Parasedimentitalea psychrophila: one gene and its partner. Each later gene encodes a partner of the first gene's protein in a complex. Links are inferred from orthologs where the notes say so. Each region holds a gene or a part of one and is shown on either strand. Other genes may lie near its edges.

Region 1 (5,469 bases):
TGGTCTACCCCTTTGTCGGCAAAGGCTGGCACATGACGCTGGGCATTCTGTTTGTGCTGGTTGTGGTGTTCTTGCCCGGTGGCCTGGTCGAAGGCGGCCAACGCATCGCCAACTGGGTACGTCGTAAAAAGGCGGGCAATAACAAGCCCACCAGCACAATCGAACCTGCGGAATAAGGAGACACAAGATGGGAATTCTTGAAGTCAAAGGCGTCAACAAGCGGTTCGGCGGGCTCCAGGCGCTGGGGGATGTGAACCTCAGCGTCAAGGAAAACTCGGTCCATGCCATCATCGGCCCCAACGGCGCCGGTAAATCCACCCTGCTGAACGTGCTGGTGGGCAAGCTGATCCCGGACACCGGATCGGTGATGTTCGATGGCAAATCAGTGTTGGGACGCGCCCCCTATGAGATCAACCAGATGGGCATCAGCCGAGTGTTCCAGACGCCGGAGATCTTTGGCGATCTGACGGTATTGGAAAACATGCTGATTCCCTGCTTTGCCAAGCGCGACGGGGCGTTTGAGATGAACGCCATCACCTCGGTGCTCGGCCAAAGGGATGTCATTGAGAAAGCCGAGCATATGCTGGAAGAGATGAACATGGCGGACAAGCGGCATATGCATGCCGCCGCCCTGTCCCGTGGTGACAAACGCCGGCTGGAGATTGGCATGTGCCTGTCGCAAGAGCCCCGGCTTTTGTTGCTGGATGAACCCACTGCCGGTATGGCGCGGGCTGACACCAACAACACCATCGACCTGTTGAAACAAATCAGTGACGAGCGCGACATCACCATCGCCATCATTGAACACGACATGCATGTGGTATTCTCGCTGGCCGACCGGATCACCGTTCTGGCCCAAGGCAGGCCGCTGGTCGAAGACGATCCGCAAAACATCCGAGGCAACCCTCTGGTGCGCGAAGCGTATCTCGGTGAGCAAGCCTAGGGAGCATCGTCATTCACCCCGAAAACTGGACACCGGTTTTTGAATTGGTTGAGTGAGAAAGGAAATAACTATGAACGTCAAACCCAATTTCTCCAAGAACGCCAATCAGGCGACCACCGCTCCGGCCTTTCTGTCGGTCTGGGACATGCATGCCTATTACGGCGAAAGCTATATCGTGCAGGGTATTTCCTTCAATGTGCACGAGGGCGAGATCCTCGCCCTGTTGGGCCGCAACGGCGCGGGCAAAACCTCAACCCTGCGCGCCATCGCCCGGATGGACGATCCTCAGTTGAACAAGGGCGAGATCTGGCTGGATCACCAGCCGCTGCACAACATGGCCGCCTATCAGGCCGCGGCCGTCGGTCTGGCGCTGGTCCCCGAGGATCGCCGCATCATTGCCGGGCTGACTGTCGAGGAAAACCTGCAACTGGCGCAGATCGCACCGCCAATCGGCTGGTCTCTTGACCGATTGTACCAGATGTTCCCGCGTCTGGGAGAACGCCGCAAGCAAGAGGGCGTCACCCTGTCGGGGGGCGAGCAGCAAATGCTGGCGATTGCCCGCGCCTTGGCCCGCGACATCAAGGTGCTGTTGCTGGATGAACCCTATGAAGGCCTGGCGCCAGTGATTGTCGATGAGATCGAAAAGACCCTCATTCACATCAAGGAACAGGGCATCACCACCATTATCGTTGAACAGAACGCAGTGCGGGCGCTGAAATTGGCTGACCGCGCCGTGATCCTCGACACCGGCGGCATCGTGTTTGACGGGCTGGCCTCCGAGGTACTGGAAAACGAGGAATTGCGAGCAGAGTATTTGGCGATTTAGAAAGTTCTCCTTGTCATAGGTCTCGTCAATACACCGCAATTTAAGGGCTGCCTCCGTCTGGAGGTGGCCCTTTCAATCTGCAAACATCAAAATGGACAGCGGCCAACAGTGGCTCTGCCTGCGTTGCAATTCGACGGGTTTGGCGCTGGTCCATTTAGACAGTAATCCTGCTCATTCTTATAGACGGCTTTAATTTTCTCGACAATCAGTCCACACATGCCGCCATGAGTGATATCGCCTTTGACCACGCCCCCATCGGGCTCGCCCAACTGGAACAGCGCATCATCCGGCGCTGCAATCTGCAATTCGCCGAGACCTTTGGCGACGACCCGGAGGCCTTTATTGGCATCGAGATCGCCGAGCTTTACCCCAGCCGCGAGGATTTTGACCGTATCGGCACCCGCTTGCAGCAAGATGATGTTCAGGCCGGCCGATATGATGATGAACGCATCATGCGGCGGCTGTCGGGGGATTTGTTCTGGTGCCGTGTGCGCGGCCGCTCGCTCACCCCTGAGCATCCGTTTCGCGCCGGAATCTGGTCTTTTGCGGATATTTCGGAAGACCGACCGGTGGTCTCTCTTACTCCGCGCGAACGGGATGTCGCGATCCTGACCTGTCATGGGCTGTCCGCCAAGGAAATCGGTGCCAAACTGAACCTGTCTTATCGCACCATCGAAACCCATCGGGCGCATCTGCTGAAGAAATTTGCCGCCCGCAAGCTGCCGGAACTGGTGGCCAAACTGACTGGTATGCCGCTGTAGATCGAGACCAATTGCAAAACGGAGCGCAAGGTCCCATGTTAGCATCTGGTTAGGGTGCTTTCATTGCGGGCAAGCTTGCCCTATAAGCGCGTAAAAATTCGGCCTATGCTGCAAGCAGGCCATAGGGAACCGGCTGAGGATCAAATGAAAAACAAATCTCACGAAGCAGACGTAGCCTTTATCAAGGCATTGGCCGAAATGCTGCGCGACAACGATCTGACCGAATTGCAGGTCAAACGGGATTACGGCGATGACGACAGCCTGAATGTGCGCGTCTCTCGCAAGATCACCGTCATGTCGGCCCCGGTTCAGGTTGCGGTGCCTGCCGCGGCTCCGGCCGCTGTTGCGGCTGCGGCCCCTGCAGCGGCCCCTGCGGCGGCGGCGCTGTCTGACGACCCTGCCAGCCACCCCGGCGCCGTGCCCTCTCCGATGGTCGGCACCGTCTACATCCAGGCAGAACCCGGCGCGCCAGCCTTTATTTCAGTCGGCTCCAAGGTCAGCGAAGGCGATACCCTGCTGATCATCGAAGCGATGAAGACGATGAACCACATTCCGGCCCCCAAGGGCGGCACGGTCAAGCGCATTCTGGTCGAAGACGGCGCCGCTGTGGAATTCGGAACACCTCTGGTCATCATAGAGTAAGGATCTGACATGTTTGACAAGATCCTGATTGCCAACCGCGGCGAAATCGCCCTCCGCGTGATCCGCGCGGCACGCGAAATGGGCATCGCCAGCGTTGCGGTGCACTCTACTGCCGACGCCGATGCCATGCATGTGCGGATGGCCGATGAATCGGTCTGTATCGGGCCGCCAGCCAGCATTAACAGCTACCTGTCGATCCCGGCCATCATCTCGGCCTGTGAAATCACCGGTGCGCAGGCGATCCACCCCGGCTATGGTTTCCTGTCGGAAAACGCCAATTTTGTGCAGATCGTCGAAGACCACGGCCTGACATTCATTGGCCCCACCGCGCAGCACATCCGCACCATGGGCGACAAGATCACCGCCAAGGACACTATGAAGGCGCTGGGTGTTCCCTGTGTTCCCGGCTCCGAAGGTGGCGTTCCAGACCTGGAAGCGGCGCAGAAAATTGGCGCTGAAATCGGCTATCCGGTTATCATCAAGGCCACAGCTGGTGGCGGCGGCAAGGGCATGAAAGTGGCCAAAACCGCTGCGGACATGGAAATGGCCTTTCGAACCGCACGCGCCGAGGGCAAGTCCAATTTTGGCAACGATGAAGTCTACATCGAGAAATACCTGACCACGCCGCGTCACATCGAAATTCAGGTGTTTGGCGATGGCAAGGGCAAGGCCGTACATCTGGGCGAGCGCGATTGCTCACTGCAGCGCCGCCACCAAAAGGTATTCGAGGAAGCCCCCGGCCCCAGCATCAGCGCAGAAGAACGCGCCAAAATCGGCAAGCTCTGCGCCGACGCGGTTGCCAATATCAACTATATCGGCGCCGGCACCATTGAGTTCCTCTATGAGAACGGCGAGTTCTTTTTCATCGAGATGAACACCCGCCTGCAGGTGGAACACCCGGTCACAGAGGCGATCTTTGGGGTTGATCTGGTGCGCGAACAGATTCGCGTCGCTGAAGGCCTGCCAATGTCGTTTGGTCAGGACGATCTGACGATCAATGGCCATGCCATCGAGGTGCGAATCAACGCCGAGAAACTGCCTAACTTTGCCCCCTGCCCCGGCAGAATCACCCAATACCACGCCCCCGGCGGATTGGGTGTGCGGATGGATTCAGCGCTGTATGACGGTTATTCAATCCCACCCTTTTACGACAGTCTGATCGGCAAACTGATCGTGCATGGCCGCGATCGCAACGAGGCAATTTCCCGCCTGAGCCGGGCTCTGGGCGAGCTGATTGTCGATGGGGTTGACACCACGGTGCCGCTGTTTGACGCCTTGCTGGCCGAGCCTGACATCCAGTCTGGCAATTACAACATTCACTGGCTGGAACGTTGGCTTGACGATAACCTTGCCAGTTAAAACCACCGTAGCGGTGCGTGCCAGCACGCACCCTACAACCACCATCAGGGTCCTGCGATGACAGGGCTGACAGCTGACTTACTGTTGTTGGCCTATGCATCCGGGGTCTTTCCCATGGCCGAGCATCAGGATGATCCGGAGGTTTTCTGGGTCGATCCCAAGCGGCGTGGAATTTTGCCCTTGCACGGATTTCGTATGTCGCGCTCTCTGGCCCGCCGACTGCGCCGCGGTGACTATCAGATCACCATAAATCAGGATTTCGCGGCCGTTCTGACCGCCTGCGCCGACCGCGCCGAGACCTGGATCAATGCCGACATCCATGCCCGCTATGTTGAGTTGCACCAGATGGGCAAAGCCCACTCCGTCGAGGTCTGGCAAGACGGAGAGCTGTCGGGCGGTGTCTATGGCGTCACCCTGGGCGGCGCGTTTTTTGGCGAAAGCATGTTTTCACGCCGCCGCGATGCCTCCAAAATTGCCCTGTGTTACCTGATAGATCGCCTGAATCAAGCTGGGTTCACCCTGTGTGACACCCAGTTTCTCACCGCGCATCTCGCCTCGCTGGGCGGGGTCGAGATCAGCCGGGCCGCCTATCAGCGGCTCCTGCGCGATGCGCTACTGCTAAAGGCCGACTTCACCGCCCCAGCGGTGCCGACGGCTCAGGAATTGCTGCAGCGAAGAACCCAGATATCATAACGGCTGTGATCCAGCGCACTCAGCGCCGGGCTGGAGGCAATCATCCAGCCCTCGAACTGCACCGCTCCGCTGTCCGGGTCACGAATAGTCAGGAACGCATAGGCATCGCCGGTGGGATTGTCCGCCGGGTAGCGACACTCTGACAGTGTCACCAACAGCCCGAACAGTTCGGCGCTGCCACCGCTCGGGATATTGGCATCCACGGTATGGCCGTTGACCTTGTCCAGCCCCCGCACGACCGCCCC
Region 2 (2,906 bases), 3.3 Mb from region 1 along the record:
CGCCCAAGAGGCGCTGGTGTCCGGCGCCCGCAACCGGGCTCAGCTGTGGCGGCTGATCCTTGGGCTGCTGGTGATCATCGGGGTTGGGTTTCTGCTGTACTCATTGGCCTATAGCCTTTTGGCCAGCCTGTTTCCCGGCCCCTGGCTGGCTGGGTTGCAGGACGGATCGAATCCGCCTGCCATGCTGGCGCTGCTGGGGGGATTTGGCTTTGTCATCGTTGGCGTCACTGTGGCGGCCTGGCTCATGCAGAGACGTTCCTTATTCAGTATCACCGGCTCACCTCGGGCGATGGCCCGGCAATTCGCACAGGTCAGCCTGTATCTCATGGCGCTGGCCGGGGCGCTGCTGCTGTTGCCGCCGTACCAGATGGGGGCGCCGATGGTTGCCAATCTGCCGGTGCTGACCTGGCTGGCCCTGTTGCCGCTGTCCGCCGCGGCGCTGTTGGTGCAGACCGGAGCCGAGGAAATCCTGTTTCGCGGCTATCTTCAGCAAGGGCTGGCGGCGCGTTACCGTCAGCCGCTGATCTGGCTGGTCGTGCCGTCACTGCTGTTTGCTCTGGGCCATTATTTGCCTGCCGAAGCCGGGGAAAATGCGGTTCTGATTGCCATTTGGGCGGGGGTGTTTGGCATTCTGATGGCTGACCTCACCGCCCGTGCCGGCACCATAGGCCCGGCAGTCGCGGTGCATTTCTTCAATAACTTCACCGCATTATTGCTTTTTGCCTCGCCCAGCAGTCTCAACAGTCTGGCGCTTTATCTGCTGCCATATGAGATGTCGGACGCCGCGGCATTGCGGCCCTGGCTGGCGGTGGACTTTGCCCTGATGGTCATCGGCTGGCTGGTGGCGCGCCTTGCGATACGCCGCTGATTGCAATTGCCGTCGTGTGGCCTTATCTGGGAGGTCAAACTGCCCCAGCAGAGGCCTGCTATGAACTGGATTACCAACTACGTCCGGCCGCGGATCAATTCGATCTTCTCGCGCCGCGAAGTCCCCGAGAACCTGTGGCAGAAATGCTCCGAGTGCGGCACCATGCTGTTTCACCGCGAGTTGAGCGACAATCTGAATGTCTGCACCAACTGTGATCACCACATGGCGATCACCCCTCGGGCGCGCTTTGATGCGCTGTTCGACGGTGGCATATTCACCGAAATCGAGGTGCCGATGCCGGTCGCCGACCCGCTGAAATTCCGCGACCAGAAACGATATCCGGACCGGCTGAAGGCGGCACAGAAAAAGACTGGCGAAGGCGAAGCGATGCTGATCGCCGAAGGCGAAATGGGCCGCACTCCAATTGTTGCCGCGGCGCAGGACTTTTCGTTCATGGGCGGCTCGATGAGCATGTATGTCGGCAACGCCATTCTTGCGGCAGCCGAGCGGGCGGTTGAGTTGAAGCGGCCCTTGGTGCTGTTTTCCGCCGCTGGCGGCGCCCGGATGCAAGAGGGTATCCTGGGTCTGATGCAAATGCCGCGGACGACCATTGCGGTGCAGATGCTGAAACAGGCGGGCTTGCCTTATATCGTCGTGCTCACTCACCCGACCACCGGCGGCGTCACCGCGTCTTATGCAATGCTGGGGGATGTCCATATCGCCGAACCCAATGCGCTGATCGGCTTTGCCGGCGCCCGGGTGATCGAACAGACCATCCGTGAAAAACTGCCCGAAGGGTTCCAGCGGGCTGAATATCTGCTGGATCACGGCATTCTGGACCGGGTCACCAAGCGCACCGATCTGCGCAAAGAGCTGATCACAATTATCCGCATGCTGATGGGCCTGTCGCCGCAGATCGTTGGCGATCTGCCGGCCCCGGACAAGTTGGACGAGGCAACCCCGGACGCCGGAAGTGACACCCGGGACGCCGCAAAAACCGAAGCCGCCGCACCTTAGCGGCGTTACTCAGACTTTCATGCGCACATAGCCGCCTTGTTTTGCCGCCTGCCCGAAACGGTGGGCGGTTTTTCCGTAAGCGACCTGTCACAGGGATTTGCCTCCAATGACCCAAGCCTCCTCTGATACCATCCTGACCCGCATGATGGCGCTGCACCCCAAACTGATGGACCTGACGCTGGGCCGGGTCTGGCGGCTGCTGGCGGCGCTGGACAATCCGCAGGATAGGCTGCCACCCGTCATCCATCTGGCTGGCACCAACGGTAAGGGCTCGACACAGGCGATGATCCGCGCCGGGATCGAGGGCATGGGGAAGTCCGCCCATGCCTATACCTCGCCGCATCTGGCCCGGTTTCACGAACGGATCCGGCTGGCTGGTGAGTTGATAACCGAGGCGCATCTGACCGAGATTCTGGACGAATGTTATGAAAAGAACGGTGGTGAAACCATCACCTATTTTGAGATCACCACCGTGGCCGGCCTATTGGCCTTTGCCCGCACCCCGGCGGATTACACCTTGCTTGAGGTTGGCCTGGGCGGCCGGTTGGACGCCACCAATGTGATTGCAGCACCGGAACTGACGGTCATTACACCAATCTCGATCGACCATGAACAATTCCTCGGCGATACTCTGAGCAAGATCGCCACCGAGAAAGCAGGCATCCTCAAACGCGGCGTGCCCTGCGTCGTTGGTCCTCAGCCTGCGGAGGTGATGGAGGTCATCGAGGCCACCGCGGCCCGGCTTGGCGCGCCGCTGATCGCCCAGGGCCAGCATTGGCACGTCACCCAGGAACACGGGCGCCTGGTGTTTCAGGATGAGCGCGGCTTGCTGGACCTGCCGTTACCGGCGCTGCTGGGCGCGCACCAGATCCAGAACGCCGGCGCGGCTCTGGCTGTCCTGCGTCATCTCGGCGCCGATGATACGGCCTGCGAAGCGGCGATGACAAACGCGGTCTGGCCCGCCCGAATGCAGCGCCTGAAAACCGGCCCGTTGGTGCAATCCGCACCCGAGGCCGAGCTG

What was found.
Region 2: the proteins of accB (region 1) and accD are in contact, whole or in part, in a solved structure (PDB 8UXZ), measured with the Escherichia coli proteins. The link is inferred for Parasedimentitalea psychrophila from one-to-one orthologs.

Annotation. Positions count from the first base shown.
Region 1 is NZ_CP127247.1:4,727,615-4,733,083, forward strand. What follows is about bases 1,573-4,423. They hold accB (acetyl-CoA carboxylase biotin carboxyl carrier protein), read left to right. Parts: upstream 1,573-2,674; coding sequence 2,675-3,172; downstream 3,173-4,423. Other genes in these bases: QPJ95_RS22885 (ABC transporter ATP-binding protein), read left to right, coding at 1,573-1,769; QPJ95_RS22890 (PAS and helix-turn-helix domain-containing protein), read left to right, coding at 1,994-2,530; accC (acetyl-CoA carboxylase biotin carboxylase subunit), read left to right, coding at 3,182-4,423. Outside these bases: QPJ95_RS22875 (branched-chain amino acid ABC transporter permease), read left to right, coding at 1-176; QPJ95_RS22880 (ABC transporter ATP-binding protein), read left to right, coding at 188-943; more of QPJ95_RS22885, read left to right, coding at 1,014-1,572; more of accC, read left to right, coding at 4,424-4,531; aat (leucyl/phenylalanyl-tRNA--protein transferase), read left to right, coding at 4,589-5,224; QPJ95_RS22910 (DUF2155 domain-containing protein), read right to left, coding at 5,188-5,469. UniProt on the Escherichia coli protein: This protein is a component of the acetyl coenzyme A carboxylase complex; first, biotin carboxylase catalyzes the carboxylation of the carrier protein and then the transcarboxylase transfers the carboxyl group to form malonyl-CoA.
Region 2 is NZ_CP127247.1:1,417,210-1,420,115, reverse strand. It holds accD (acetyl-CoA carboxylase, carboxyltransferase subunit beta), read left to right. Parts: upstream 1-928; coding sequence 929-1,885; downstream 1,886-2,906. Other genes in the region: QPJ95_RS06860 (bifunctional folylpolyglutamate synthase/dihydrofolate synthase), read left to right, coding at 1,992-2,906; QPJ95_RS06870 (CPBP family intramembrane glutamic endopeptidase), read left to right, coding at 1-868.